DNA from 2 places in the Stenotrophomonas sp. Steno-C18 genome. Region 1 is predicted to be linked to the other one. Evidence: riboswitches for the same ligand, from Rfam matches in the RefSeq annotation. Region 1 holds a riboswitch; the other holds the start of a gene.
The links. A riboswitch is a leader RNA that binds a small molecule or an ion and turns the genes downstream of it on or off. The one in region 1 is predicted to bind cobalamin.
Positions count from the first base shown of each region.

Region 1 (15,485 bases):
CTTCGCAGGCTTCCGGGTTTTCCAGCGAGCAGGCGACGGCTTCCACCGGCGTGTAGGCGCTGACCGTGGTCTTGGCGATCTTGGTCGCCGGGCGCGAACGCAGGTAGTAGGTGGTCTTGATGCCCTTCTTCCACGCGTACATGTACATGGACGACATCGCGCCGATGTTCGGGCTTTCCATGAACAGGTTGAGCGAGGCGGACTGGTCGATGAACGCGCCGCGGTCGGCGGCCATGTCGATCAGCGAGCGCATCGGCAGCTCCCACGCGGTGCGGTACACCTCGCGCAGCGTTTCCGGGATCTGCTGCAGGTTGCGGATCGAGCCATCGGCGAGCTTGATCGCATCGCGCATTTCGTCGGTCCACAGGCCCAGCTGCTTCAGCTCGCCGACCAGGTAGCGGTTGATCTGCAGGAAGTCGCCGGACAGCGTCTCGCGCTTGAACAGGTTGGACACCTGCGGTTCCACGCACTCGTAGCAACCGGCGATGGAAGCGATGGTGGCGGTCGGGGCGATGGCGATGATCAGCGAGTTGCGCAGGCCGTGCTGCTTGATGCGCGCGCGCAGGTCGTCCCAGCGCGCGGCGTCTTCCGGCACCACGTTCCAGGCGTCGAACTGCAGCTCGCCGTGGGCGGCGCGGGTGTCGTTGAACGAGGGGTGCCTGCCACGCTCGGTGGCCAGCTCGCACGAGGTTTCCAGCGCGTGGAAGTAGATGGTCTCGGCGATCTTCCTGGACAGCGCGCGGGCCGGCTCCGAATCGAAGGCCAGGCGCTTGCGGAAGAACACGTCCTGCAGGCCCATGCAGCCCAGGCCGACCGGGCGCCAGCGCAGGTTGCCGCGGCGGGCGGTCTCGATCGGGTAGAAGTTCAGGTCGATCACGCGGTCGAGCTGGCGCACGGCCAGGCGCACGGTCTCGGCCAGCTTCTCGAAATCGAAGTCACCGTGCTCGTCGAAGTGGTTGCCCAGGTTGATCGAGCCCAGGTTGCACACCGCGGTCTCGTCGTTGGAGCAGACCTCCAGGATCTCGGTGCACAGGTTGGACAGGTGGATGACGTTGCCCGGGCGCAGGGTCTGGTTGCTGGCCAGGTTGCACTTGTCCTTGAAGGTCATCCAGCCGTTGCCGGTCTCGGCCAGGGTGCGCATCATCCGGCCATACAGCTTGCGGGCGTTGATGGTGCGCACGGCCTTGCCCTGCGCCTCGGCCTGCAGGTAGGCCTGCTCGAAGGCCGGGCCATACAGGTCGGTGAATTCCGGCACCACGCGCGGGTCGAACAGCGACCATTCTTGGTCGGCCTCCACGCGCTGCATGAACAGGTCCGGCACCCAGTTGGCCAGGTTGAGGTTGTGGGTGCGGCGCGACTCGTCGCCGGCGTTGTCACGCAGCTCCAGGAAGTCCTCGATGTCGGCGTGCCAGGTTTCCAGGTACACGCAGGCCGCGCCCTTGCGCTTGCCCCCCTGGTTGACCGCCGCGACCGAGGAATCCAGCGTCTTCAGCCACGGCACGATGCCGTTGGAGTGGCCGTTGGTGGACCGGATCAGCGAGCCGCGCGCACGCACGCGGGTGTAGCTCACGCCGATGCCGCCGCTGAACTTGGACAGCTGGGCGATGTCGCCGTACTTGGCGTAGATGGACTCGAGCGAATCCTGCGGCGAGTCCAGCAGGAAGCACGAGGACAGCTGCTCGTGGCTGGTACCGGCGTTGAACAGGGTCGGGCTGGACGGCAGGTAGTCCAGGCTGCCCAGGCGCTGGTACAGCGCCAGTGCCTCGGGCACGTCCTCGCTCAGCGCGCTGGAGATGCGCAGGAAGAACTGCTGCGGGGTCTCGATGACCTTGCGCGAATGCGGGTGGCGCAGCAGGTAGCGGTCGTACAGCGTGCGCAGGCCGAAGTAATCGAAGTTCAGGTCGTACTCGGGGTTGATCGCATCGTTGAGCTTGCGCGCGTTGATCTGCACGAAGTTCAGCAGGCGGTCGTTGATCAGGCCCACTTCGTGGCCGCGCCCCACCGACTGCGAGAAGGCGTGGATTTCCTGGCCGGACACTTCCTTGGCGATGAAGTTGGCCAGCAGGCGCGCGGCCAGGCGACCGTACTCGGGCTCCTCGCCGATCAGCAGCGCGGCGGTGCGGATGGACAGCTCGTCCAGTTCCTGGGTGGTGGCGCCGTTGTACAGGCCGGAGATGGTGCGGGTGGCCACGCGCATCGGGTCGACCGAATGCAGCCCTTCGCAGCAGCGCTGGATCGCGCGGACGATCTTGTTCAGGTCCACCGGCTCGGTGTTGCCATTGCGCTTGGTCACGCTCATGGCGGTGGCGGTGGGCGGCGGGGTCAGTTCAAAGCCGGCCTCGGCCGGGGCGACTTCGGTAGCGGAAGTGGTCACGACGGTGTGTCCTTCATGGCGTGGTGCACGGGGTGCCTGCCCTCGCAGGAACCGGGGCCGGGCGGGTCGTGAGCATGGAAGGGCGGCGTCGCAGCGGCCGCGACGGCATCGACCCGGGGGTCGGCGTCAGCAGCTCCACGTCACCAGCCGTCTTCCCCTCGAAGACACCGCAGCCGGCACCGCGCGGTGTGCTTCGCGCGGCTGTCGGCAGGTCTTCGGACTCATGGGCATGAAGGCGGGGGCCTTCTCCTACTCCGCCGCTTCCCAAGGCCGCTGCCTCAGTGCTGTGTGGCGGGGTCGTTCCCAATTACCGCTGCGGGGCAGTGCCGGACTGGCCTGAAGGCGTCACCGGCTTCCCTTTGAATCCAGCGGGGAGCAAACCCGCCGGAACCGACGACCCACAAGATAGTGGGGGTGTATGACAGGGTCAACACGAAATGTTGTGAAATTTCGCCAAGCCTTGTGGCACAAGGGCTGCGCCGCAACTGTCCGGATAATCACGATCCGAACTGTCTGAATCGACTGCGCAGTCAAGGGGTTTGACGGATTTCTTTGTGCGGAAATCAGTTGTTCTGATGGCGTGAAAATCACGTCCCGCCGTCAGGCGTGACTTTCGACCGGGGCCAACCTGCCGCCAAGTCGCGAAGCTGGCGCCATCCCAAGGACGACATCGCCATGCGCACCGCTGCCCTCGCCACCCTGCTGCTCCTGCTCCCCGTCGCCGGCCACGCCGCCACGGTGAACGCCCCCTCTCTCTCGGCCGACCAATGTGGCGTGGAAACCGACTACGACGTGCTGGTCGATGGCGGCGGCATCTGGCTGCGACGCGACACGCAGGCGCTGCGCGAGATCGTCTTCCACGACGGCGAGCTGAGCATCGATGGCAGGATGCAGCCGGTCTCGGCGGCCGATGCCCAGCGCCTGCGGGCGCTGGAAAACGGCGTGCGCCAGTTGATGCCAGCGGTCACCGGGATCGCCACCGAGTCGGTGGGCATCACCTTCGATGCGCTGGACGCGGTGTACGAGACGCTGACCGGCGACGCCAACTCGCGCAAGGTACGCAAGCTGCGGCGCGAGGCCGAGGACTTCGTGGCGCATACCATCGGCCGCGGGCGCTGGGAACAGGACGCCTTCGACGAGGGCTTCGAGCAACGCGTGGAAGCCGCCGCCGAGTCGCTGGCCGGCTCGATGGCGCGCAGCGTGTTGTGGACGGTGTTCACCGGCGGCTCGGACCGCCTGGACAAGCGCGCCGACAAGCTCGATGCGGAAATGGAACAACGCCTGGAAGCGCGCACGCAGGTGCTGGAACGGCATGCGCAATCGCTCTGCAACCAGGTACTGGCGCTGGACCGGCTGCAATCGGCGCTGGAATTCCGCTACAACGGCCAGCCGCTGCAGATGATGCGCGTCACCGGCGATGCCACCGCCGCCGTGCACGAGCGGGAAACCGGCAACAGCATCCCGCTGCCGTAAGCGCGGCCGAGGTGCCTGCCATTGGCTTGGCAGCCGAAGCCGCGCCCATCGCAGCGCGGCGACGCCTCCCTCCGGATCAGCCCTTGGGCAACCGCGCCAGCTCCTCGCGGACCAGGCGCACCACCAGCTGGTCCAGCGTGTCGACCGAATAGTTGCTCACGTCATGCGTGGTCTGGGTGCCGGCACCGCTGGCCGGGTCGGCGGCGTCCTTGTAGGTCAGGAAGATGAAACGCCCGCCGGTGTACTGCGCGATCTGGCGTTGCACGATCTCGCCGGTGGTGTCCTGGCCGGACGCGGCCACGCTGAACACCTTGATGCCCTTGCCCAGCGCCGCCAACGCGGTCTGGTCATAGCGCGGCGGCGCGTAGTCCATGTGCGGCGGCGCATCGGCCAAGGACACCAGCACGCGGGTGGTCGACGGGCCGCGCCAGCTCAACGACTGCACCGCGTGGTTGAAGGCCTCGTTCATGGCCTCGGGATAGTCGCCGCCGCCATTGGCCTGCACGCCGTTGAGCACCTGCTGGAACGCGCCGACATTGCCGGTCAGGTCCCAGCCGCGCACGAAGTACTCATCACCGCGGTCGCGGTAGGTCACCAGCCCCAGGCAGATGTCCGGGTTGGACGGCAGCCGGCTGATGTCGCGCACGATGCCCTGCAGCGAGCCGCGCAGCTTGTCGATCTCATCGCCCATCGAACCGGTGGCATCGACCATGAACACCAGGTCCAACCGCGCACGGGCCGGCGGCGCGACGTCGGGCATCACCACCTGCAGCGCGTTCTTCTGCCCACGCTGCAGGGTCGCCTCCACGCTCCGGCCGCCACGGCGCACCTGCACCTGGTAGCGCGGCGTATCGCGGTCATCGAAGGCATTGGGGTGCACCCACACCTGGCCACCGGCATCGGTACGCGCCCACATCCGCGCGCCATTGCCGGCAACGACCGACACCTCCGCATCCGGCACCGGGCGGCCCCGGGTATCCACCACCTGCAGGCGCTGGCGCACGCGGATGTCGCGGCCCAGCTGCGCGGACTCGCCATGACGCTGCAGGAACTGCTGGAACGCTCCGAAGTCGGCGTTGTCGTCGACCACGCCGGCCGTCACCGGCACCTGCGACTGCTGGCGCACCGCGACCTCACTGGCGCGGCCGGCCGGCGCCATCGCCTTTGCCGAGGTCCGGTAAGCCGCATCGGCCGCCGGGGCCGGGCGCGGCACGGGCGCCGGCGGAGCCGGCGGCGACGGCGGCATGACCGCCTCGGACACCATCGCCGCTTCGCTCTCGGCGATGGCGTGGCGGCTGCGGCGGGTGTGCTGGACCTGGCCACGATCGGGGTCGGGCACTTCGCTCAGTACCGGGGTGTCGCTGCAGGCGCTGCCTGCCGGCGGCTGGAAGTTGGCGCGTGTTTCGCGCACGCGCTGCACGCCCGGTGCCTGCAGGTCGCCTTCCACCACGGACGACGGTGGCCCGGCGGTGCGCACGGTGGCCAGCACCGGCAAGCCGACCAGCAGGGTGACGGCCGCGGCCAGGGCCGCGGTACGGGCCGGGGACCGCTTCGATGCGTGGGTGTGCTTCATGGCGCTGGCTCCTGTGCCGATGTGGCGTGCGGATACAGGAACGGCCGGGGATGCGGAACGGGGTCAAGCGGTGGTGCGCCGTGGCGCCGAGCGTGGCCCGGCACTCCCGGCGGTGCCCTCAATGGCGGTGCGGGGTACCGAGGTACTCGGCGCTCTGCATCTCGATCAGGCGGCTGGCGGTGCGCTCGAAGGCGCCGGCCAGGCGGGTGCCCGAATACAACAGCGGCGGCGGATCCTGCGCGGTGCAGACCAGGTTGACCTGGCGGTCGTACAACTCGTCGATCAGATTGACGAAACGACGCGCCGCGTCTTCGTTCATCCGGTCGAAATGCGGGATGCCACCGAGCAGCACGGTGTTGAACTCGCGCGCGATCTCGATGTAGTCCGACGGGCCACGCGGCCCCTCGCACAACGCCGGGAAGTCGAACCAGACGATGCTCTTGCCGCGCCCACGCACCGGGATCTTGCGGCCTTCGATGGCGATGTTGCCGTTGCGCGGGTCGTCGCTGCCGCTCAGTTCCTTCCAGCGGCCCAGCAGCCATGCATCGCTGTCATCCTCCAGCGGCGCGCGGTACACCGGCGAGCGGGTCAGCGCACGCATGCGGTAGTCCTCGGTGCCTTCGGCGTACAGCTCCACGCAGTACTTCTGCAGCAGCGCGATCGCCGGCAGGAAGCCCTCGCGCTGCAGGCCGTTGAGGTACAGGTTCTCCACCGCGGTGTTGGAGGTGGTCACCAGCGTCACGCCCTCGGCGAACAGGCGCTCCAGCAGGCGCGCCAGCAACATCGCATCGCCGATGTCGGTGACGAAGAACTCGTCCAGCACCAGCACGCGCAGGTTGTTGCGCCACTCCTGGGCGATCTTGGCCAGCGGGTCGCTCTGGCCCTGGTGCTCGCGCAGGCGCTCGTGGATGCCACGCATGAAGCGGTGGAAGTGGGTGCGGTACTTCTGCTCGATCGGCAGCCCGTCGTAGAACAGGTCGACCAGGAAGGTCTTGCCGCGGCCCACGCCACCCCAGAAGTACAGGCCCTTGACCGGCTCGGGCTTCTTCCAGAAGGCGGACAGGCGGTCCAGCCAGCCGTCCTGCGCCGAATCCACCAGCGCCTCGTGGATGCGGTCCAGCTCGGCCAGCGCCGCATGCTGGGCCGGGTCATCGCGCCAGTCGCCACGGGCCACGCCGGCGGCGTAGCGTTGTGAGGGGGTCAGTGCGTCCATGCGGTCAGCTGCTGCTGTCGGGCAGCCAGCGCCGCACTTCATGCTGGATCGCGCCACGCAGGTCGATCAGCTTGCGATGGAAGAAATGCGAGGTGTCGGGCATGCGCACCAGCTGCGGCGGGTTGTCCAGCGACGCCAGCCACTGGTAGACCGCCTGCGCATCGACCACTTCGTCGGCCTCGCCCTGCACCACCAGCCAGTTCGACGGCGGCTGCACCTGGCTGAAATCCCAGGTCCTGCGGCCCACCGGCGGGGCGATCGAGATCAGGGCCTGCGGCTGCAGCGCACCGGCCGCACGCAACGACACGTAGGCGCCAAAACTGAAACCGGCCAGCCACAGCGTGGCGTCCGGCCGCTGGCTGCGCACCCAGTGCGCCACCGCGCGCAGGTCATCACCCTCGCCTTCACCGTTGTCATAGACCCCTGCCGAGGCACCGACGCTGCGGAAGTTGAAACGCACGGTGGTGATGCCCAGGTCGCGCAGCGCGCGCGAGACCATGGTGACCACCTTGTTGTGCATGCTGCCGCCTTCGATCGAGAGCGGGTGGCAGATGACGGCGATGACCGGCCGCGGCGCGGCGTCGCCATCGGGCAGGTCGACGGCGACCTCCAGCGGCCCGGCCGGGCCTTCCAGGGTCAGCGTCGCCGATTCGTGGGGGAATGGGGGCGTTTGCATGCAGCCATAATACCGGCCCCGACCGGCGGCATCACCGCCGTGGTCTTCACGGTAGCCGAAACAATGCATTTCCTGTTCCTGAGCGTGGCCTGCAGCGTGCTGGTGTCGGTGTTGCTGAAACTGGCGCCACGCCGCGGCATCGACATCGCCCAGGCCGTGACCTGGAACTACCTGGCCGCCAGCGTGTTGTCGCTGCTGGTGCTCAAGCCTTCCCTGCAATCGCTGCAGGGCGGGCACACGCCATGGCTGGCCCTGCTGGGCCTGGCGGTGGCGCTGCCCGGCATCTTCCTGGTGCTGGCGCGGGCGGTGCGGCAGGCCGGCATCGTGCGCAGCGACGTGGCGCAGCGGCTGTCGCTGCTGCTGTCATTGACCGCGGCGTTCGTGTGGTTCGGCGAACAGGCCAACGGCTGGAAGCTGGCCGGGTTGGCGCTGGGGCTGCTGGCCATCGTCGGGGTGAGCGCACGCAACGGCGATGCGACGACGCCGACCGGTTCGAGCTGGGGCTGGCTGCTGGGCGTGTGGGCCGGCTTCGCGCTGGTGGACATCCTGCTCAAGCAGGTTGCCGCCGCCGGCACCCCGTCGACATCGGCGCTGCTGGTGAGCTTCGGCATCGCCTTCGTGCTGATGCTGGCCTGGCAGCTGCAACGCCACTTCACCGGCGCCTCGCGATTGGATGCCCGCAATCTGGCCTATGGCCTGCTGCTGGGTGCGATCAACTTCGGCAACATCCTGTTCTACGTGCGTGCGCACCAGGCATTGCCGCACAGCCCGGCGACGATCTTCGCCGGGATGAACATCGGCGTGGTGTGCCTGGGCGCACTGGTGGGCGTGTGGGTGTTCGGCGAGAAGACCAGCGTGCTCAACCGCGTGGGCCTGCTGCTGGCGGTGGCGGCGATTGGCTTGATCGCGCGCGGGACGCTGTAGTGCTTCTTTCCGCGGTGAGGCTTCAACCGCAACGGCAACGGTACCCCTCCCCGGCCCTCCCCTGCGCCTTCGGCGCAAGGGAGGGGGCAACGCCTTTTCCTCCCTTTGCCTCAAGGGAGGGCGGTCTTCGCGTACGGGAACTTACGGCTCGAAGCCCAGCAGCAGCGGATCATGGTCCGAGCTGCGCCATGGGCCCGGGACGTTGCGGCCCTGGTAACCGGCCTCGTCGGCTTCATCGGCGTTGGTATGCCACTCCGCCGCGCCCTTCAGGCGCGCTGCCATGCCCGGGCTCAACAAGGCGTGGTCGAGGCGCCCGGTCAGGCCGTTGTAGACGTAGCTGTAAGGCTGCTCCACGCCGGCCAGCTTGAAGGCGTCCTGCCAGCCATCGGCGGCGAGCTGGCGAATCGGGTCTTCCATCGCATAGGCATTGAAGTCGCCCAGCAGCACGGCGTCCTTGCTGCCGCTGCCGGTCGGGTCTTCCTGCAGCCAGGCATTGAGCAGGCGGGCCGATTCCACGCGGGTGGCGTTCCAGCAGCCCTGCCCGTCGTTGCGGTCCGCATCGGCACCGCTGGCTTCCGAGCAGCCCTTGGACTTGAAGTGGTTGGCCACCACCACGAACGGCGTGCCCTTGCGGCCCATGCGGAACGCCTGCGCCATCGGCACGCGGCTGCGCTCGCCGAACGGCTCGCGCTCCAGCACCGCCGGCCTGCCGACCGGGCTCACCTTCGAGCGACGGTAGATGATGCCAACGCGGATCGGGTTGTCGCCCGGCCCGTGGCCGGCATCGACGAACGCCCAGTCGCCGTCCCTGCCCTGCCCTTCGTTGATCGCACGCACCAGCTGGTCGATCGCCGAACCGGGGCCGTAGCCGTCGTTCTCCAGTTCCATCAGCGCGGCCACGTCGGCGTTAAGGCTGCGAATGGTGGTGACCAGCTTGGCCTGCTGGGCCGCCTGCTGCTCGGCGGTCCTGGCGCCTCGCAGGGTCGGGTAGCCACCGCCCTTGCCGTCACCGTTGAAGTAGTTCTCCAGGTTGAACGCCGCGATGCGCAGGCCGCCGGCCACCGTCGGCGGCTGCTGCGGACGCTGCGCCTCGGCGACGGTCAGCGGTGCGGTCAGCTGCAGGCGGATGTCACCATCAAAACGCTGGTCGACGATGCCCTGCACGTCGGTGAGCTGCGCGCCGGTACGCAGCAGCGTGCCTTCGGCCAGGTACGGCACGCTGCGCGGATCACGTTGGCTGCTGCCATCGTCCAGGCGGATGCGACGGCGGGCGTTGTCGGCGATCACCGCCGCCTGCTCCGGGCTGCCGGCGACGGCCACTTCGCTGGGCTGCCACAGGCGGCCACCGAAGGCCGCGGTCAGCTCACCGTAACGCGACAGGCCATCCTGACCGGCCAGGGTCAGCGGCACGGCGATGCGGACCTGCATGCCTTCCAGGGCTTCCCAGTTGGCCGGCACGTCCTGCAGCACGGTCACCGCCGGGGCCGGGCGGGCGGCGATGGCGGTGACCTTGTCGGCCTGCAGGGTGGTCAGGCGGTTGTCGCTCTTGCCGGCCGGCAGCTCCTGCACGGTACCGGTGATACGCAGCCACTGCCCGGGCTGCACCGCCTGGTCCTTGGGCAGCTGCACGAACAAACCGTCGGAAGTCCCCGCATCGCCATCGCCGGCGTCCTGCACATAGATGCCACCCAGGCCTTCGCGCAGGTCGGCGCTCACGGCGGCCTCGATGGTGACGGTCTTGCCTTCATGGGCGCTGCGCGCGCCGTTGCCCTGGACCTTGCCGATCGGCAACATCGCTGGCGGGGCGGCCAGCGCAGGACCGGCGCAGGCCAAAGCCAGTGCCAGGGCGAGAAGGGTGGGGGTACGGCGCATGGGCAACTCCGGTTGGCGGCGGCGGGCAAACAAAAAGCGCCGCCCGTCGAGGGCGGCGCCGGATATTGTGCAGCAGCCGATGTGACCGCAAGCCACCGAATCTGGCGGCTTACTTCAGGTTGTCGAGCATCCAGTCCACGGCGGCGTGGATCTGCTCCTCGCTGAGCCCGGCATTGCCGCCCTTCGGCGGCATGATGCCGCCGTCCGGGCCGGTGTAGCCCTCGATGGCGTGCTTGTAGAGGGTGTCCTTGCCCTGCGCCAGGCGGCTGTCCCAGTGCGCGTGGTCCAGCGTCGGCGCCTTGCCCACGCCGGTGGTGTGGCAGGCGGTGCACAGGCTGTCGAAGATCGTCTTGCCGTCGAGGGTGCCGCCATAGGCACCGCTGGCCGAAGCCGCCGCGGCGGCGGCCGCTGCAGCCGCGGCCTGGGCCGAGGCACCGGTCGCACCCGCATACACCGCACCGATCGGCGCGATGCGCTGTTCAACGCGCTTGGCCACGGTGGGCGAGACTTCGGCGGGGATGGAGTGCTGCAGGAAGTACGCGAAGATGATCAGGCCAACCGTGATGACGGCCAGAATGACGATGACGATGGAAAAGCGCTTGAGAAACTCGAGGTCGTAATTCCGCACGTCTCAATACCCCAGGCGAGTAGTCGAAGGACTATGGCTGCCGGCGAGTATAGACCAGCGTTGGGCCGCGCCCGCAACGGGTACGCAGCCTCAATGAATGCGGCGATGCACCATCAAACCGGCTTCAAACCGGCAACGCGGCACCCGCGGCACGCAGGCACAACGTGCCGATCGCATCGACCAGATGCTCGCCATCGCGCAGGCCATCGCGGCTGGGGGCGACGGGCCCGACCAGTGCCTCGGTGAAGGCACCGACGATGCAGGCCGCGCTCACGTCCAGGTCCTGCGGCGGCAACTCGCCGGCATGCACGCCGTCGGCAAGGATGCGCTTGAACACGTCACCGAACAGGCGCCGGCAACGGATGCGCTCGGCCTCCACTTCCGGATCCACCGGCTCGGCGATGAAGGCATAGGCCAGCCATGGCCCGGCCATCGCGCGCCGCACGAACGAAGCCACCGCCGCGTGCAGGCGTTGTGGCGCCGGGCGCGCTTGCCCGGCAATCGCCGACAGGATCTCCAGCTCATGTTCCACCGCCGCGGTCAGCACCTCGACGAACAGCTCCGCCTTGGACGGGAAGTGGCGGTAGATCAACCCGGTGGAGACCCCGGCCTCGGCCGCCACGGCAGTGACCGGTGCATTGCGGTAGCCGCCGGCCGCGACCAGTCGCCGGGCGGCCGCCAGGATCGCCTCGCGGTTGCCGGCGAGGCGCTTTTCCATCAATTCCGAGCGTTTGTAGGCCATGGAGTGATTCTAAGTTCAATTTTTGAATTTGTATTCACTTTTTCATGAAGACCGGCTAGGCTGCGCGCAAACGCCCGTGCGGACGGCCGCAGCCGTCACCCCCACCCCGGAGCGCCCCCTCGCCTGGTTGTACTGGAGCCGCCCCATGCACGTCCCCACCCTGTCCTTCGATCTCGGCGAAGAGATCGACATGCTGCGCGAAAGCGTGGCCCAGTTCGCCGCCGCGCACATCGCCCCGTTGGCCGCGGAAGCCGACGCCACCAATCACTTCCCCAACCCGCTCTGGCGCCAGCTTGGCGAGCAGGGCCTGCTCGGCATGACCGTGGAAGAGGAGTACGGCGGCACCGGCATGGGCTACCTGGCGCATGTGGTGGCGATGGAGGAAATCTCGCGCGCCTCCGGCGGCATCGGCCTGTCCTACGGCGCGCATTCCAACCTGTGCCTGAACCAGCTGCGCAAGAACGCCAGCCAGGCACAGAAGCAGAAATACCTGCCCAGGCTGTGCAGCGGCGAACACGTCGGCGCACTGGCGATGAGCGAGCCGGGTGCCGGCTCGGACGTGGTGTCGATGAAGCTGCGCGCCGACAAGCGCGGCGACCACTACGTGCTCAACGGCAACAAGATGTGGATCACCAACGGCCCGGATGCGGACGTGCTGATCGTCTATGCCAAGACCGACATCAACGCCGGTTCACGTGGCATCACCGCCTTCATCATCGAGAAGGGCATGAAGGGCTTCTCCACCGCGCAGAAGCTGGACAAGCTGGGCATGCGTTCGTCCAACACCTGCGAGCTGGTGTTCCAGGACTGCGAAGTGCCGGTGGAGAACGTGCTGGGTGAGGTGGGCGGCGGCGTGAAGGTGCTGATGTCCGGGCTGGACTACGAGCGCGTGGTGCTGTCCGGTGGCCCCCTGGGCCTGATGGCCGCGGCGCTGGACGTGGTGCTGCCGTACGTGCACGAGCGCAAGCAATTTGGTGAAGCCATCGGTACGTTCCAGCTGATCCAGGCCAAGCTGGCCGACATGTACGTCGGCTTCAATGCTTGCCGGGCATACGTCTATGCGGTGGCCAAGGCCTGCGACCAGGGCCGCACCACGCGCCAGGACGCCGCCGGCGCGATCCTGTACTCGGCCGAGAAGGCAACCTGGGCCGCTGGCGAGGCGATCCAGATCCTCGGCGGCAATGGCTACATCAACGAGTACCCGACCGGCCGTTTGTGGCGTGATGCCAAGTTGTACGAGATCGGCGCCGGCACGTCGGAGATCCGCCGCATGCTGATCGGGCGTGAGTTGTTCCAGAAGACCGCATGATGCCGCTTGAGCCCCTCTCACGTTCACGGGAGAGGGGTTGGGGTGAGGGGAAGCTCCGAGCACGCGGACTCAACGTCCGAAGAGCACCCTCATCCGCCCCTTCGGGGCACCTTCTCCCGCGTGCGGGAGAAGGGAAGCAACCGCCCTGCTCCCGCCTCGGCGAGCCCGGGCATGCTCCAGAACCTCCAGGATTCCGCCGCCATGACCACCCTTACCTCCCAGCTGCAACCCGGCAGCGACAGCTTCGAAGCCAACCGTGCTGCCATGCAGGCGCAGGTTGACGATCTGCGCGCGACGCTGGAAGCCACCGCGCGTGGCGGCAGCGACGCGGCGCGGGCCAAGCACACCGCGCGCGGCAAGCTGCTGGTGCGCGAGCGCATCGATGCGCTGCTCGACCCCGGCAGCCCGTTCCTGGAAGTCGCGCCGCTGGCCGCGCATGGCATGTACGACGACCCGGTGCCCGGCGCGGGCATGGTCGCCGGTATCGGCCGCGTGTCCGGCGTGGAGTGCCTGATCGTGGCCAACGATGCCACCGTCAAGGGCGGCACCTACTACCCGGTCACGGTGAAGAAACACCTGCGCGCGCAGGAGATCGCGCAGCAGAACCGCCTGCCCTGCATCTATCTGGTCGACTCCGGCGGCGCGTTCCTGCCGCTGCAGGACGAGGTGTTCCCGGACCGCGACCATTTCGGCCGCATCTTCTACAACCAGGCCAACCTGTCGGCGCAGGGCATCCCGCAGATCGCCTGCGTGATGGGCAGCTGCACCGCCGGCGGCGCGTATGTGCCGGCGATGAGCGACGAGACGGTCATCGTCAAGGAACAAGGCACCATCTTCCTCGGTGGCCCGCCGCTGGTGAAGGCCGCCACCGGCGAAGTGGTCAGCGCCGAAGAGCTCGGCGGTGCCGACGTGCACACACGCATTTCCGGCGTTGCCGACCACATGGCCGACAACGACCTGCAGGCGCTGGCGCGGGTGCGTGCCATCATCGCCAGCCTCAATTGGCACAAGCCCACGCCAGGCGTTGCGCTGCAGGACGGTGAAGCACCGCTGTTCGACGCGCATGAGCTGTACGGCGTGATCCCCAGCGATACGCGCAAGCCCTATGACGTGCGCGAAGTGATCATGCGCGTGGTCGATGGCTCGCGCTTCGACGAATTCAAGCCGCGCTACGGCAACACGCTGGTCACCGGGTTCGCGCACGTGCATGGCCATCCGGTCGGCATCATCGCCAACAACGGCATCCTGTTCTCGGAGTCGGCGCTGAAGGGCGCGCACTTCATCGAGCTGTGCTGCCAGCGCAACATCCCGCTGGTGTTCCTGCAGAACATCACCGGCTTCATGGTCGGCCGCAAGTACGAGCACGGCGGCATCGCCAAAGACGGCGCCAAGCTGGTGATGGCCGTGGCCAATGCGCGCGTGCCCAAGTACACGGTGGTGATCGGTGGCTCGTTCGGCGCCGGCAACTACGGCATGTGCGGCCGGGCGTATTCGCCGCACTTCCTGTGGATGTGGCCGAATGCACGGATCGGGGTGATGGGCGGCGAGCAGGCGGCCAGCGTGTTGGCGACGGTGAAGCGTGATGGCATCGAAGCCAAGGGTGGGCAGTGGTCGGCATCGGAAGAGGATGCCTTCAAGCAGCCGATCCGCGACCAGTTCGAGCAGCAGGGGCATCCCTACTACGCCAGTGCGCGGTTGTGGGACGACGGCGTGATCGACCCCGCCGACACCCGCCGCATCCTCGGCCTGGCGCTTGCCGCCAGCCTCAATGCACCCACGCAGGACACGCGCTTTGGCGTGTTCCGCATGTAACGGCGACCGGAGACCTTCCATGTTCAACAAGATCCTGATCGCCAACCGCGGTGAAATCGCCTGCCGCGTCATCAGCACCTGCCGGCGCCTCGGCATCGCCACGGTGGCGGTGTACTCCGATGCGGACCGCAATGCGCGACATGTGCGACTGGCCGACGAGGCGGTGCATATCGGCGCCGCGCCGGCGGCAGAAAGCTATCTGCGTGCCGATGTGATTCTCGAGGCGGCGCGCCGCACCGGTGCGCAGGCCATCCACCCGGGCTACGGCTTCCTGTCCGAGAACGCTGGCTTTGCGCGTGCCTGTGCGGACGCAGGCGTGGTGTTCATCGGCCCACCGGCCAGCGCCATCGATGCGATGGGCGACAAGAGCGCGGCCAAGGCGCTGATGCAGGCCGCGCAGGTGCCGTTGACGCCGGGGTATCACGGCGAGCGACAGGAACCGGACTTCCTGCGTGCGCAGGCCGACGCCATCGGTTATCCGGTGCTGATCAAGGCCAGCGCCGGCGGCGGTGGCAAGGGCATGCGCAAGGTCGAGGCCAGTGCCGACTTCGAGGCCGCCCTGGCCAGCTGCCAGCGTGAGGCGCAGTCGGCGTTCGGCAATGCGCACGTGCTGGTGGAGAAGTACGTCGAGCGCCCGCGCCACATTGAAATCCAGGTGTTCGGCGACAGCCAGGGCAACGTGGTGTATCTGTTCGAGCGCGACTGCTCGGTGCAGCGCCGCCACCAGAAGGTGCTGGAGGAAGCTCCTGCTCCCGGCATGACGCCCGAGCGCCGCGCCGCGATGGGCAAGGCCGCGACCGACGCCGCACGTGCGGTGGGCTATGTGGGTGCTGGCACAGTGGAGTTCATCGCCGGGCCGGATGGCGATTTCTATTTCATGGAAATGAAC
Region 1 covers NZ_JBWJOX010000002.1:360,662-376,146, forward strand. Annotated here, with positions in the region: gene AC06FE_RS06220 (ribonucleoside-diphosphate reductase subunit alpha) at 1-2,299, opposite strand, end outside; cobalamin riboswitch at 2,564-2,784, opposite strand; gene AC06FE_RS06225 (DUF2884 family protein) at 3,050-3,847, shown strand; gene AC06FE_RS06230 (vWA domain-containing protein) at 3,924-5,420, opposite strand; gene zapE (cell division protein ZapE) at 5,539-6,633, opposite strand; gene AC06FE_RS06240 (alpha/beta hydrolase) at 6,638-7,309, opposite strand; gene AC06FE_RS06245 (EamA family transporter) at 7,373-8,233, shown strand; gene AC06FE_RS06250 (ExeM/NucH family extracellular endonuclease) at 8,375-10,105, opposite strand; gene AC06FE_RS06255 (c-type cytochrome) at 10,215-10,733, opposite strand; gene AC06FE_RS06260 (TetR/AcrR family transcriptional regulator) at 10,858-11,475, opposite strand; gene AC06FE_RS06265 (isovaleryl-CoA dehydrogenase) at 11,621-12,784, shown strand; gene AC06FE_RS06270 (carboxyl transferase domain-containing protein) at 12,986-14,596, shown strand; gene AC06FE_RS06275 (acetyl/propionyl/methylcrotonyl-CoA carboxylase subunit alpha) at 14,616-15,485, shown strand, end outside.

Region 2 (15,485 bases), on a different contig from region 1:
TGTGCGGCGCGGCGGCCAGCACCCGCCAGACCCAGCGCATCGAGGACGTGGATGCGTTCCCGGGCCATATCGCCTGCGACTCGGCCTCGCGTTCGGAACTGGTCGTGCCGCTGGTACGCGATGGCGAACTGGTCGGCGTGTTCGACATCGACAGCCCGGTGCTGGCGCGCTTCGATGGCGATGACCAGCTCGGGCTGGAAGCCATCGCGCAGGTTTTCGTCGAGGCGCTGCGGTGAGCACCACCAAGCTGCGCAACATCGGCCCGAAGAGCGCGGCCTGGTTGCGCCAGGTCGGCCTGCGCACCGAACAGGACATCGCCGCGGTCGGTGCGGTGGGCGCCTTCATGAAGGTGCGCCGGGCCGGCTTCAAGCCCAGCCTCAACCTGCTGTATTCGCTGGAGGGCGCGCTGGTGGGTTGCCACTGGCAGGAGGTACCCGAGGCACGCCGGCAACAACTGGTCTGCGAGTACGAAGCGGTGGCCGGCGAGCTGACCACGCTGCGCGCCGCGCAGGTGGCCGGCCCCGTGCACGAGACGCGCATGCAGCCGCAGGACGAGCCCGAGGAAACCGGCGAGATCCGCTTCGGCGAGGAGTGAGCCACGCTTGTGTGCAGGAGCGGCCAAGGCCGCTCCCGCGACACCGTGTGTTGTCAGGACACGCCTGCCGCTACCACCAGCACCACCAGCAGCATCGTTTCGGTGACCTCGACGCTGGCGCCCAGGCAATCGCCGGAAATGCCCCCCAGCCGGCGACGCCAGTACAACGCCACCAGCGGCACCAGCAGCAGGGCGACCAGCAACGGCCAGGCGACGATCGCGGTGATCACCGCCAGCAGCACCGCCCACAGCCACATCGAACGCAGGCTCAGCTGCCATGAAAACCGCTCGGCCATGCCGGCGCCATGCAGCGAGGGCAACCGCCGGCTCCACCACAAGGTGCCCCAGCGGGCCCAGACCGGCACCAGCACGATGCCGTACCACAGCGGGCTGACCGCCAGCTCGGTCAGCAGCACGAACTTGAGCAGCAGCTGCATCACCAGCGTGACCACGCCGAACACGCCCATGTGCGGGTCCTTGAGGACCTCGAGGAAACGCTGCGGATCGCGATGCGATGCGCCGAAGGCGTCGGCCACATCGCCCAACCCGTCCAGGTGCAGCGCGCCGGTCACCCACACCCAGACCAGCAGGGTCAGCACCCCGGCCAGCCACGGACGGTCGGCGAAGCCGTACAGCGGCAGCGCGAGCAGGACGCCGATGATCGCTCCCACCAACGGGTAGTACACCGCCGAACGGCTCAGGTCCTCCTGGCGGAAGTCCCGTACCTGCGGCGTCGGCAGCCGGGTCAGGAACTGGATGGCGAGGACCAGCCGGCGCATGCTCATGCCTGCCGCAACTCCAGCAGTTCGCCCCACAAGCGGCCATCGTCGCCGCGCTCCACGCGCAGGCGCACGCGGGTGCCATAGTCGATGCGCATCGCCCACAACACCGACAACGGCATGCCGCACACGCGCGATACCGCCAACCGCAGCACGCCGGCGTGGCTGACCACCAGCACCGGCTGGCCGTCACCGTCGTCCTCGTCCACCAGGCGATGCAGCTGCTCCTCCACGCGCGCCTGGAACTGCGGCCACGACTCGCCGTTGGGCGGCACCGTGTCGTGCGGTTCCTCGTAGAACGCGGCCAGCTGCTCGGCGGGCAGTTGGTCGAAGTGCAGGCCGTCCCAGTCACCGAAATCCAGTTCGGCCCAGTCCGGGTGGATCTCGCAGAACTGGTTGCTGCCGGCCACCAATGCATGCGCGGTGTCCAGCGCGCGTCGGCGCGGCGAGCTGATCACCCGGCTCCAGCCGATGCCGGCATGGCTGCGGTACAGCGCATCCATCGCGCCGTCGATCAAGGGCGGGTCGGTACGGCCGTCCAGGTGGCCGGAGCGGCCGGTGGAGGCATGTCGCATCAGGTCCAGGATCATGGCGTGCCCTCCCGATCGGCGACCGCCGCCTCGGCAAAGGTGGCCATTCCGTTGTGCAGCGCGCACGCCATGCGCACCAGCGGCAACGCAAGCGCCGCACCGGAGCCCTCGCCCAGCCGCAGGTCCAGCGACAGCAGCGGCTGTGCCTGCAGCGCGTCCAGCAGGTGCAGGTGGCCACGCTCGGCCGACTGGTGCGAGAACAGCAGCCACGGGCGCACGCCCGGATTGATGCGTACCGCGGCCAGCGCCGCCGCCGAAACGATGAAGCCATCCACCAGCACCGGCACCCTGCGCTGCGCGGCGCGGATCATCGCCGCGCTGATCGCGGCGATCTCCAGCCCACCCACGCGCTGCAGGGCTTCCATCCCGGGCGATGCCGCGGCGTTGATCGCCTCGCCGTGCAGGGACAGCGCGCGGGCGATGATGTTCTTCTTCTGCACCATGCGCACCGCGTCCAAGCCGGTGCCGGCACCGACCAGGTCTTCCAGCGGCAGCGGCCCCAGCGCGGCGGCCAGCGCACTGGCGGCGGTGGTGTTGCCGATGCCCATCTCGCCGAACACCAGCAGGTCGGCACCGTCGGCACAGGCCGCATCCACCGCACGGCGGCCGGCGTCGAACACCGCGTGCAGATCCGCCGCGGACATCGCCGCCCCGACGCTGAAGTCGTCCGTGCCCGGTCGGGGCTTGTCGCTGACCACGCCGGCGATCGGCTGCGTGGCGCGGCTGCCCACGTCCCACACGTGCAACGGCAGGCCCAGCTCACGCGCCAGCACCGCGATGGCGGCACCGCCGGCGGCGAAGTTGTGCAGCATCTGCACGGTGACTTCGGCCGGATAGGCCGAGACGCCCTGCGCGGCCACGCCGTGGTCACCGGCGAACACCAGCACCGGTACCCGCCGAGCCTGTGGCTGCGGCGTGCCCTGCAGCGCCGCCAGTTCGATGGCCAAGGCTTCCAGCCGGCCCAGCGCGCCTTCCGGCTTGGTCAGCTGCCGCTGGCGGGCGATGGCCTGCTGCCGGTGCTCCTGCGAAGGCAGCCCGCAGGCCTGCCCGAACCATGTTTCTGTCACGAGTGTTCCGATACTGCCAAGGCAATCGGGCATTTTAGCCGCCGCCACGGGATTGCGGACCGCCACGCCAGGGAACCTCAGGACACCGCGCATCAGGGCGTGATGTGCATTCACGGGCACCGTCAGGGCCAATGGCATAGAATGCGCGCACTTTCGGGTGACCCACCGGCCATGCTGGCGGGTTGAAACGGGAAGCCGGTGCCGCGCACGGCTGGATCTCCAGCCTGTCGCCATTCCGGCGCTGCCCCCGCAACGGTAAGCAGGACAAGGCCAGGCAACACCGCCACTGTGCAAGGCACGGGAAGGCGCCTGACCGGAAGCAGCCATGCTGCTTCGCCTGCGAGTCCGGAGACCGGCCCGAAAGCCGACTGGTTGCGATGCGGAGGGCATGGCGGCGGCTGCGGCGCCGTGTGCGCGCCTGCTTCCGTCCCTTCCCTCTCCTGGCAGCCCCACCCGTTTGTCTGCGCGGGAGCGCGCAGGCCCAGGAGCAAGCATGAAACTGCATTACCACACCCTCTCCCTCGCCGTGCTGATGGCGCTGCCGGCCGTTGCCGCCGCGCAGTCCAGGACCACCGACCTGGACGACGTCACCGTCACCGCCACCCGTACCCCGGTTGCCGTCGAGGCCAGCGTGATCCCGGTGCAGCTGATCGACCGCGACCAGATCGACCGCAGCCAGGCCAACTCGGTGCTGGAGCTGCTGCGCGGCCGCGCCGGTCTGGACTTCGCCAACCAGGGCGGCACCGGCAAGATCACCTCGCTGTTCCTGCGTGGCACCAACTCCAACCAGGTGCTGGTGTTGGTGGACGGCGTGCGCGTGGGCTCGGCCACCAGCGGCATGGCCGCACTGCAGGACCTGCCGGTGGACCAGATCGAGCGCGTTGAAATCGTGCGCGGCCCGCGTTCGAGCCTGTACGGCTCCGAGGCCATCGGCGGCGTGATCCAGATCTTCACCCGCACCGCCGGCCAGGGCCTGCAGCAGAACCTGTCCATCACCGCCGGCAGCAACAACCTGCGCCAGGCCAGCGCCGGCTTCAGCAACCGTGGCGAGCGCGGCTGGATCTCGGCCCAGGGCGGCTACCAGAAGACCGATGGCATCAATGCCTGCCGCGGCACCGCCGCTGGCTGGGGCGCTGGCTGCTTCGCCGATGAACCGGACCGCGACGGCTACCGCAACACCTCCATCAACGTGCGCGGCGGCTATGCGCTGACCGACACGCTGAGCCTGGAAGGCCACGTGCTCAACGCCGACAGCTTCAACGAATACGACGGCAGCATCTTCGGCGGCAACGAGGCCGACAACCGCCAGCAGGTCTACGGCGGCAAGCTGGCATGGGCCGCTTCCGATGCGTTCCAGCTGACCGCACAGGTCGGCCGCAACCGCGACCAGGCCGACAACTACTTCGCCGCCAACGGCAGCCGCACCTTCGCCAGCAACTTCGACACCCGTCGCGACACCGCCAGCGTGCAGGGCGACTTCCAGTTCGCCGAAGGCCAGCAGCTGACCGCCGGTGCCGATTGGCAGAACGACAAGGTCACCAGCTCCACCGCCTACGACATCGGGGACCGCGACAACCTCGGCGTGTTCGTCGAGTACCAGGGCCAGTTCGGCGCGCACTCGCTGCAGGCCAGCGTGCGCAATGACGACAACGAGCAGTTCGGCAACCACACCACCGGCAGCCTGGGTTACGGCTTCGCCTTCGGCAACGGCTTCCGCCTGACCGCCAGCGCCGGCACCGGCTTCAAGGCACCGACCTTCAATGACCTGTACTACCCGGGCTTCAGCAACCCGGACCTGAAGCCGGAAGAGTCCAAGAGCCTGAACATCGGCATCGCGCAGTACGCCGACAACTGGAACTGGACCTTGAACGCGTACGAAACCCGCGTGGACCAGCTGATCGGCTACGACAGCAGCTTCAACATCGTCAACGTCGCCGAGGCCCGCATCCGCGGCGCCGAGCTGACCGGCTACCTGTCGCTGGCCGGTTTCGACATCAACGCCCAGGCCAGCTTCACCGACCCGCGCGACCACACCTCCGGCGCGGCCACCTACGACAACCTGCTGGCCCGCCGCGCGCGCACCAGCGGTCGCCTGGACGTGGACAAGAGCTTCGGCCCGGTGCGCCTGGGCGTGACCGCGGCCGGCAGCGGCCACCGCTTCGACAACGCGGCCAACACGGTGCGTCTGGCCGGCTATGGCACCGTGGATGTGCGCGCTGAGTACGCCATCAACGATGCATGGAGTGTCCAGGCCAAGGCCGCCAACGTGTTCGACCGCGCGTACGAAACCGTTGCCTGGTACAACCAGCCGGGCCGCGAGTACCAGCTGACGCTGCGTTACCGCTCCAAGTAATTACCAGGTAACGAGCAATGAAGAATGCCCCGGTTCGCCGGGGCATTTTTTTGGGTGTTATGGAGCAGGGCCGTGCTCCGCGGAGGCGTTACCGGCAAAGTCCCCGCCGATCATTCGTCGCAAGGCACCACCAGCGGTACGCCACGGGTGGGATGTTCGATCACGTGCACCGCCTGCCCGTACACCTGCCCGATGATGTCGCGGGTCAGCACCACACGTGGTGTGCCATCAGCAGCGATGCGGCCTTCGCACAGCATCACGATGCGGTCGGCATAGGCCGAGGCCAGATTGAGGTCATGCAGCACCACCACCACGCAGCGCCCCTGCCGGGCCAGTTCACGGGCACTGTGCAACGTGCGCTCCTGATGGCGCAGATCCAGCGCGGCGGTGGGTTCATCCAGCAACAGCACCGGCGTGCACTGCGCCAACGCGCGTGCCAGCGAGGTACGCGCGGCCTCGCCACCGGACAACGTCTGCACGTCGCGGCCGGCCAAGGCACTCACCTCCACTTCGGCCATGGCCTGCGCGGTGATGCGTGCGTCCTGTTCGCGGTCAGGCGGATGCGGCAAGCGCCCCATCGCCACCACCTCGTGCACGCTGAAGGCGAATCGCACCGCGTGATCCTGCGCCATCACCGCACGCTGCAACGCCAGTTCGCGCACTGGCCAATCCGCCAGTGCACGCCCGGACAGCATCGCACTGCCCTGGTCTGGCACGGCATCACCGGCCAGCAACGCCAGCAAGGTTGATTTACCTGCGCCATTGGGACCCACCAGCGCGGTAAGCGTGCCGGCTTCCAGGCACAGGCTCACCCCGGACAGCACCCGGCGATTGCCCCGCATCACCCCGGCATTGCGCAGCTCCAGCAACGGCGTGCTCATGCCGCCCCCCGGCCACGCCTGTGCAGCACCAGCCACAGGAAGAACGGTGCACCCAGTGCCGCCGAGAACAGGCCCAGCGGGATTTCCGAAGGCGGATCGAGCGTGCGCGCGGCGGTATCGGCCACCACGATCAACAACGCGCCGGTCACGCCCGACAGCGGCAGCAACCAACGGTGTCCCGGGCCGGCGAGCATGCGCACCAGGTGCGGCACCACCAGGCCAACAAAGCCAATGCTGCCGGCGAATGCCACCGCCGCGCCCACCAGCAGCGCGCTGAACACCACCAGCAGCAGCCGCGTGCGTGGCACATCCAGACCGATATGGCGCGCCTGGCGCTCGCCCAGGGCCAGCATGTCCAACGGCGTCGCCAGGCGCCACAGCGCCAGCAGGCCGACCAGGAACACCGGTGCCACCGCTGCCACGTCGTTCCAGCGCGCGTGCGCCAGCGAGCCCATCTGCCAGAACACCAGCGACTGCAGTTCGCTCTCGCTGGCGATGTAGGTCAGGAAGCCAACCGCCGCCGAGCAGGCCGCACCGATGGCGATGCCAACCAGCAGCAATGTGGCAGTGCCCTCACCGCGCCCGGGCCGCGCCAACAGGTAGATCAACGTGGTGGCACCAGCGCCACCGAGAAAGGCTGCGAGGGGAATGAGCCAGGCGCCCAGCGTTCCGGCGCCAAGCACGATGGCGGCCACCGCACCCAGCGAGGCGCCCTGGCTGACGCCGACGATGCCCGGGTCGGCCAGCGGGTTGCCGAACAATCCCTGCAGGGCGACGCCGGCCATCGCCAACGACGCGCCCACCAGCGCTCCCAGCAGCGCGCGCGGGATGCGCAGCTGCCAGACCACGCCTATGTCGCGGGCACTGACCGTGTGCGGATCGGCCAGCCCGAACCGCGCGGCGATGGCCTGCAGGACGTCAGCAGGCGGCAGCTTCAGCGGGCCGACGGCGAAGGACAGCAGCACCGCGGCCAGCAGCACCGCCGCCAACAACACCAGCAACAGCGCACCGTTCGGTCGCCGCACCTGCCCGGCGATCATCCGCGCGCGAGTTCGGCCAGGGCGTGCGCCAGCGCGAGCGCGCCCGCGCCGGAGCCCACGCTGGTGGCCTTCAGCGCGATGTCCGGCATCACCCAGACGCGGTTGGCGGCGCCGGCCGGCGTATGCCGCAGGGTCGGATACGCCTTCCACAACCCGGCTTCACCGCCGAACAGGCGCAGGTCGTTGTCGGTCACCAGGATCACCTCCGGTGCTGCCGCCACCACGCCCTCGTTGCTGAGCTGCGAGTAATTGGCCACCCCGGCCTCCTCGCCGATGTTGATGCCGCCGGCCAGCGTGATGAGCTGGTTGGCCGCGCTGTCGGCGCCGGCGACGGTCGGCAATCCTCCCGCACCGCTGGCCGACAGCGCGATCACGCGCGGACGCCGTGGGTTGTGCGCAGCCATGGCCGCGGCCTGGTCCATCTGCGCCTGCACCTGCATGGCGAGTGCCTGCCCCTGCACGGGCAGCCCGACCGCCTCGGCCACCTTGCGCACCTTGTCCGGCGGCGGCTGCAGGTCATCGATCACCACCGCTGCATGCCCGGTGGCACGCAGGCGCTCGGCCAGCACGCCATGGCGGCGCAGGCTGTTGCCCAGGAACAGGCTGCCGTCCAGGCTGAGCACGCCTTCCACGCCGGTGGTGCGGTTGAACAGGAAATGCTTCTCGGCGGCCTTGCCGGCCGCGGTGGCCGAGCGCTCGGGCGCGGCGTAAAGGTTGTCCGCCAGGCCCAGCGCTTCGAGCACGGCGATCACGTCGTCGCCGCCGGCCACGATGCGGCCGACGTCGCGAACCTCCACCTCGGCACCGTCGTCGGAGCGTACCCGCGCCGGCAGCCGCGGCGTGGCCGCCGTGGCTTGCGGGACATCCTGGCCGGCCACGCGCTTCCAGCCCTGCGGCAAGCCAGCGGTGTCGGCGCCGCCGCCAGCGGTTGCCGAGGGCGTGGGTGATGCCGGCGTGGGCGATGCCGGCGTAGGCGATGGGGCACGGTTGCAACCCACTGCCAGCACCGCCAGCAGCAGGCCCAATCCCGTTGGCAGGATGGTGGAGTTCTTCATCAGGGGTTCCTCGTTGGTGGCGCTTGCGCGCGCGGTCCGTGCCACGGCAAGCCCTTTCATGGCAGGGCGGGAGATGCCGTCGCCGGCACCTCCCGCATGCCCGCACGACGTCGCGTGCCGGCGTGGCGGTTACTCCCGGGTCGGGATGAAGCGGGTGATGCGATCACCCTTGGCATCGTCCTCGCCACGCGACTTGTTGATCGCGAACATCGCCGTGCCCGGGCCCTTGCTGACGTGGTTCGGGTAGGTGCCACCATCGAGGTTGGCGACGATGTTGCCGGCCTCGTCCACCACCGTCACCGTGCCGGCACCGCGGTTGCTGACATACGCCAGGCGCGTGGCCGGGCTGTAGGACACGTTCAACGCACCGGCACCGACGTAGACATCGTGCTCGACCTTGCCGCTTTCCGGATCGACCACCAGCAGGTTGTCGCTGCCCTGCGCGACCACCAGCAGACGCTTGGCCAGCGGGTTCCAGGCCACGCCGATCGCGCTGCGCGCGTTGCCCAGCGCGATCACCTTCTCCACCTTGCCCGCGGCTCCGTCGATGATCGCCGCCTCGGCCGAGCCGAGGCTCGCGGTGTACACCTTGCCGGTGGCCGGATCGATGTCCAGGCTGGTCGGGGTGAAGCTCTCGCCGCGCTTGCCCGAAGCCAGGGTGATGTTGTCCAGCTGCTGCAACGTGCGCGTGTCGAACACGCTGATGAAATCCTCGCCGGTCGCCGAGACATAGGCACGATTGCGCTGCGGGTCGATGACCACGTCACGCGAATGCGACACCGCCCCCACCGGGAACTGCTTGACCAGCGCCAGGTCCGACTGGCGGTACACGGCGACCGTGTCCTGGCGGGTGTTGGTCACCCACACGTTGCCATGGGTGTCATCCACGCCGACCCCGTACACGGCGAACACCCCGCCTTCGCGCGCGGGCTGGCCCGGTTGCGCGGCCGGTGCCGGTGCCGCCTGCGGCGAGACGCGGGCCAGGACCTGCAGGGTTTCCGGGTCGACCTTGAGCAGTTCGGACTGCTTCACCGGTGGGCGGCCCACCGCGCTGGTCACGAACGCGGCCTTGCTCGCGGGGCTGTAGGCCACCTGGTACAGGCCCTGCACCAACCGGTTGCTGGCGGCCTGGATGCGCTCCTGGCCGGACAGTGGCACCTCCCGCGAAACCTTCAGCGCGAAGATCGACGCCGCGTCCGGGCTGCTGGCGCGCACCACGATGGGTTGCGCGCCGACGGCCGCATCGGCCGGGATGCGCAACGTTCCCCGGAACCGGCCTTCGCCATCGGCCACGTAGGGTTGCGCGTTGAGCACGCTGTCACCGCGTTGCAGGGTGACCTTCTGCCCCGGCGTGAAGCCGCTGCCCTCGATGCCGGTTTCACTGCCCGGCAGCACCACCGGCGCGGTCGCGCGGACGCTGCCCTTGAAGTCGACGTCGGGCTGGCCGAATACCTGTGCGCCGGCGGCGCCGGTCGCAAGCAGCAGGGCCAGGCCGAGCACGGCCGGGCGCGGGAAACGGGAAGGGATGACTGCCATGGCGCATTACCTCATCGATCGATGCACGCCCTTGGCGTGCGGGTGGGGTGATTGCCTGGGCCATAACGCGGCCTGGGTTGTCTGGCGGGCGGCGCATCGGCCGCCGTGTGCGAAGGTCGGCCGCGGTTGCGGCTCAGGGACGCGGCTCGCCGCTGCGGTCGCCGATGCCGGCCACCCGATGCAGGGTGCGCATCAACGAGGCGCGGAACATCGGCCCGTGGCTGAGCCCGTCGAACTCGATGTACTCGGTGTCCAGTCCCGGCACCTGCTGCAGTCGCGTGCCCAGCGCGGTGGCGGCCCCGGAGGGCGCGCCGGAGATGCGCTTGAGGTGGGCCTGCACCCGCGGATTGCCCATGTCGCGGTTGCTGAAGTCCGGCGTGCGCTCGCCGCCGCCGAGCATCAGCAGCACGCGTGCGTGATGGCCGGCATTGTTGGCGATGAACTGCCGTTCCGGTGCGCCGAGCATCGCGCCCTGCGTCCACCACAACGATGGACTGGCCGCGGCATAGGTCTGGAACGCCCCGGCGCGGGTGTACAGCGCGTGCAGCACGAACAGGCCACCGAGGGAATGCCCCCACAGCGTCTGCCGGCTGGCGTCCAGCGCGGCCCGGCGCGCCACTTCCGGCCGGACCTGGCGTTCCAGGACGTCCAGGAAGGCATTGGCGCCCCCGCCGGAGACGGTGCCATCCTCGCCTTCATCGGCGAACGGCGTGTAATCACGGGTGCGTGCCGGCGAGTCGATGCGCAACGGGTTGTCGTAGCCGACGAACACCAGCAGGCTCGGCGTGGTCCGCGCCAGTTCTTCCAGCACGCTGTCATCGAACTCGATCAATGCCGCATTGCCGTCCAGCATCCAGATCGCCGGGAAACCCGCGGCCGGCGCCTTGCCGGCCGGGATCCCCAGGTTCACCCGCCAGCGACGGCTGCCGTCGGCGCTGCTCACCACGAACCGCTCGAAGCGGTAGTGCGCAGAGCTGCGGTCGGCCACCGTCTCGCCGATCACCTGCGCGGGATTGCGCTGCTGTGCCGCCAGCGGCGGCGCTGCCAGCAGCGTCGTGGTTGCAATGATCGCCATGGCCATCACCGCCATGGCACGGCGCAGCGCGCCGTGCGTGCCCCTGTGCATCGCCACCGCCCTCAGAAGCCGACCGTCAGGTTGACCCAGTAGCTGCGGCCCGGCTCGTTGTAGGTGGCCGCGCCCGCACCGGTGGCGCTGGTGCTGGTGGTGCCTTCGCGGAACAGGCGCTTGTCGAACAGGTTGTTCACGCCGCCACCCACGCGCACCTTCGGGGTGATCCGGTACTGGCCGCCCAGGCTCCACAGGTCGTAGGCACCACGCGTGTCCGGCGGCAGCACCGCACCGGTGGTGCTGGACTGCGTGGCCGACTCCTGCTTGCCGTAGAAGGTGCCGGTCAGCATGAACGATAGCTGCGTGTTCACCTGCCAATCCAGGAACGTGTTGATGGTGTACTCGGGGATGATCGACAGCGGCTGGTCGGTGGTCTTGTCGACGTTCTCGATCATCCAGGTGACGTTGGTGTTCCACGACAGCACGTCGCCGCCGCCGACCAGCGGTACCTTCAGGTTGCCCTCCACGCCGCGGATGATCGCCTCGGGCGCATTGGTCCACTGGAACACCTGGCCCTTGGTGTCGTTGGTCACGCCGATGCGGTCCTGGCCGGCGACGATCTTGTCCTTGTAGTCGTTGTGGAAATAGGTGACCGAGGCGTGCCAGCCGTTGTCCGGCGCCCACTCGATGCCGATCTCCTTGTTGATGCTGGTTTCCGGATCCAGGTCGGCGTTGCCCATCACGTAGCAGCCCGAGCCCATGTTCGGGCTCAGCACCGGGCAACCGTTGCCACGCGTGTAGTACAGGTAGTCCGGGTTGGCCTGGTACAGGTTCGGCGCCTTGAACGCACGCGCGATGCCGCCCTTGATCGCCCAGTCCTGGGCCAGCTTGAACTGTACGTTGAGGCTGGGGCTGAGGTTGTTGCCGAACTGCGAGTGATGGTCGAAGCGCACGCCGGGGGTCACCGTCCAGCGGTCACCGAAGTACAGGTTGTCCTCGATGAACACCGCGGCGAACTGCTGGTCGGTCTTGCCGGTGCGCGCGCCGCCGTATCCCGGGATGCCACCGCCGCTGCTGGAGCTCTGCGTCACCGAGTACGGGTCATCCAGCTTCAGGTCGCGGTATTCGAAGCCGACCGTCGCGACCTGGTCGATGCCACCCCAGCCCAGCGGCACGTTGATCTCGCCGTCCACCCGCGCGGAGGTCAGCTCGGAGGTGGAGAAGCTGGCGTTCTCGTTGATCGAGCCTTCCGGTCCGCCGGCCAGGCCTTCGTTGAGGCGGGTGTTGTCGGTGTCCTCGTAGGCGGCGGTGATGCGCGAGGTGCCCCAGTCGTAGCGACCGCGATGGGTCAGGCCGAACGAACGGCGCAGCATGATGTTGGTCTCGGCGCCGAACAGGTCGTTCAGGCGCTGGAAACCGTCGCCGCTGACGCCGCGTTCACCGGAATAGATGTTGCCCTGGCGGCTGACGCTGGCATCCAGTTCGACCACGTGGTCGTCGTTGATGTCGTAGCGCAGCAGGCCGCTGATGTCGCGGTTGCGCACGCCCTCGCGGCCGGCCGGCGGGGTCACGCCGGTGGCGAAGTCCTGGTTGAGTTCCAGTGCATCCGGGTCGGTCTTGTTGATGTTGCCGAACAGCCGGAAGGACAGGCGCTCGCTGAGCGGGCCGGACAACTGGAAGCCAACGCGCTCGCTGTCCCCCTCGGCGCTGTGCTCGGCCTGGCTGCCGTACAGGGTGAGCGAACCGGTCAGGTTACCGGTCGGCTTCTTGGTGATGATGTTGACCACGCCACCGGAAGCGCCGGACCCGTAGCGCGCGGCGGCGGGGCCACGCAGCACTTCGATGCGCTCCACCGCTTCGGCCGGCACCCAGTTGCTGTCGCCGCGGCTGTTGCGTTCGCCGCTGCGCCCCATGCGTACCGAATCACGCGAGCTCACCGGGCGGCCATCGATCAGGATCAGCGTGTTCTCCGGGCCCATGCCGCGGATGTCGATCTGGCGGAAGTTGCCGTAGGCACCGGAAGCGGTATTGCCGGTGAGGTTGATGCCCGGCATGCGGCGGATCACTTCGGACAGGTCGTTGGCCGGCGGCAGGCGCTCCAGGTCCACCGAGGTGATCACCGAGGTGCCCAGCGCCTGGCGTGCGATCTGTTCGGCGGTGACATGCACGGTGTCGATGTCGGTCGCGGCGGCAACGCCCTCGGCGGCGGACGGGCCGGCGACCAGGGCGGACAGGGCCAGCGCGACGGCCAGCGGGCGACGACGGGACAACAGGGCACGCGCGGACAACCGCGACGAGGAACGACGGGACATGGCAAAGCCTCTCGACAGTGGGGTTGCGAACCTCTGGCGACGGCTTGAGGAACGGTGGATCACGATGCAGCCACCGGGATCACACACCAGGCGCGCTGCTGAATGACGAGCAGTCTACACCAAATGATAATGATTATTACTAACTTTCGGATGCGGCAAAGCGCCGCGCGCGGGGTGGAGCGCAGCCATTGGCGCCGGGCTGTACCGGGAAAGCGCCTGCCGTGCGTGGCCCGGCGCTACCGGCCGGTCATGCGAGGTGGCCCAGCAACTCCGGCAGCGCATCGATCACCGCCACCGCATCGGTGGCATCCAGGTCCAGGTCGCGCGGATAGCCGTAGCGCACCAGCACGATCGGCATGCCGGCGTTGTCGGCCGCGCCCAGGTCGGTGGCCGAATCGCCCACCATCAGGCAGGCCTGCACCGGCTGCCCGAGCAAGGCCGCGGTGTGCAGCAGGGGTTCGGCCGCGGGCTTGCGCTGCGGCAACGAGTCGCCCCCGATGATGTGCGCGAAGAAGCCGGCGATATCCAGGTGCTCCAGCAACGGCGGCACCAGCGCGGCCGGCTTGTTGGTGCAGATGGCCATCGGCAGGCCGCGCTGGCGCAGTGCCTGCAGCGTCTCGACCACGCCCTCGTACAACTGCGGGCTGCGCAGCAGGCAATCGCGGTAATGGCGCATGAAGGTCGGCATTACTTCATCCAGCGTCCGCTCGCTGCCAGCGTCATTGAGCGCAGTGGTGACCAACTTGCGCACGCCTTCGCCAATCCAACTGCGCACAGTGGCCTCGCTCACACGTGGCAGCGAGAGATCTTCCAGCGTGCGGTTCACCGCTTCGGCGATATCGCTGGCACTGTCCACGAGCGTGCCATCCAGATCGAAAATCACTGCCGACGTTGCCAATGCATTACTCCGTTTGCGAAAGCAGAAGATTGTAGCGAAACGCCTGAAAACTCCCCCTTCTCCCGCACGCGGGAGAAGGTGCCCCGGAGGGGCGGATGAGGGGCGCTTTTGATCTTCGCCCGCCAAAAGCTTCCCCTCACCCCAACCCCTCTCCCGCATGCGGGAGAGGGGCTCGAGGCAAAAAACCTGAAAACCCTTCCTCCTCCCGCAAGCGGGAGAAGCTGTGTCGCAGAGAGCGCCCAACGCTGCGGCATCAACCCGCCGCTCATTTCAATCTTCACTGCATGCATTCCGAAACAGATCACCCTGCACCACCACGTCCTCGCGGTCACGGAAGCCCGACAGGCCCACGCCCACCAACCGGTACAAGGTCTCCGCCGGCAGCTGCACGCGCTGGCACAACGCCAATGCGATATCGCGCAGCTCCTCCACCGACGAGGGCGGCGCTTCCGGGGTGAAGCTGCGGGTAAGGATGCGGAACTGCGCGGTCTTGAGCTTGAGCACCACGGTGTGCCCCACCCGCTCGGTGCGCCCCGTCGCGCGCCAGGTCTTCTCGGCCAGTTGCGTGATCACCTCGTCGAACCGGCCCAGCGGCAGGTCCTCGCTGAAGGTGTCCTCCGAGGAGATCGACTGCACCGGCTGGTCCGGCTCCACCGGCCGCTCGTCGATGCCCCGCGCGCGCCGGTACAGGCTGCCGCCGAACGTACCGAACAAGGCCTGCAGCTGCTCCAGCGGGATCGTGCGCAGGTCGCCGACGGTGGCGATGCCCAGCGCCGACAGCTTGCCTTCCATCACCTTGCCCACCCCGGGCACGCGGTTGACCGGCAGCGGCGTCAGGAACTGCTCCACCTTCGAGGGCGGCACCACGAACTGTCCATCCGGTTTGCGCCAGTCCGAAGCGATCTTGGCCAGGAACTTGTTCGGCGCGATGCCGGCCGAGGCGGTGAGCTGGGTGGCTTCGCGGATCTGCGCGCGGATGGTGCGGGCGATCTCGGTGGCGATGCCGTCGCAGGTCGGCGAGTCGGTCACGTCCAGGTAGGCCTCGTCCAGCGACAGCGGCTCCACCAACGGCGTGTGCTGCAGGAAGATCTCGCGGATCTGCCGGGACACCGCCTTGTAGCGGACGAAATCCGGCGGCACGAAGATCGCGTCCGGGCACAGCCGCTCGGCACGCAGCGCCGGCATCGCCGAGCGCACCCCGAAGGTGCGCGCCTCGTAGGACGCCGCGCAGACGACTGAACGGGCACCCCGCCAGGCCACTACCACCGGCTTCCCGCGCAAACCGGGGTCATCGCGCTGCTCCACGGACG
Region 2 covers NZ_JBWJOX010000003.1:413,466-428,950, forward strand. Annotated here, with positions in the region: gene AC06FE_RS09095 (GAF domain-containing protein) at 1-236, shown strand, start outside; gene AC06FE_RS09100 (TfoX/Sxy family protein) at 233-595, shown strand; gene cobS (adenosylcobinamide-GDP ribazoletransferase) at 649-1,380, opposite strand; gene AC06FE_RS09110 (histidine phosphatase family protein) at 1,377-1,964, opposite strand; gene cobT (nicotinate-nucleotide--dimethylbenzimidazole phosphoribosyltransferase) at 1,961-3,031, opposite strand; cobalamin riboswitch at 3,170-3,406, shown strand; gene btuB (TonB-dependent vitamin B12 receptor) at 3,525-5,384, shown strand; gene AC06FE_RS09125 (heme ABC transporter ATP-binding protein) at 5,495-6,265, opposite strand; gene AC06FE_RS09130 (FecCD family ABC transporter permease) at 6,262-7,305, opposite strand; gene AC06FE_RS09135 (heme/hemin ABC transporter substrate-binding protein) at 7,302-8,360, opposite strand; gene AC06FE_RS09140 (YncE family protein) at 8,490-9,896, opposite strand; gene AC06FE_RS09145 (alpha/beta hydrolase) at 10,030-11,022, opposite strand; gene AC06FE_RS09150 (TonB-dependent siderophore receptor) at 11,034-13,277, opposite strand; gene gph (phosphoglycolate phosphatase) at 13,525-14,175, opposite strand; gene dinB (DNA polymerase IV) at 14,446-15,485, opposite strand, start outside.
Region 2: it holds a riboswitch for cobalamin, as region 1 does, so the genes downstream of both, btuB (TonB-dependent vitamin B12 receptor) here and AC06FE_RS06220 (ribonucleoside-diphosphate reductase subunit alpha) in region 1, are expected to answer to the same signal.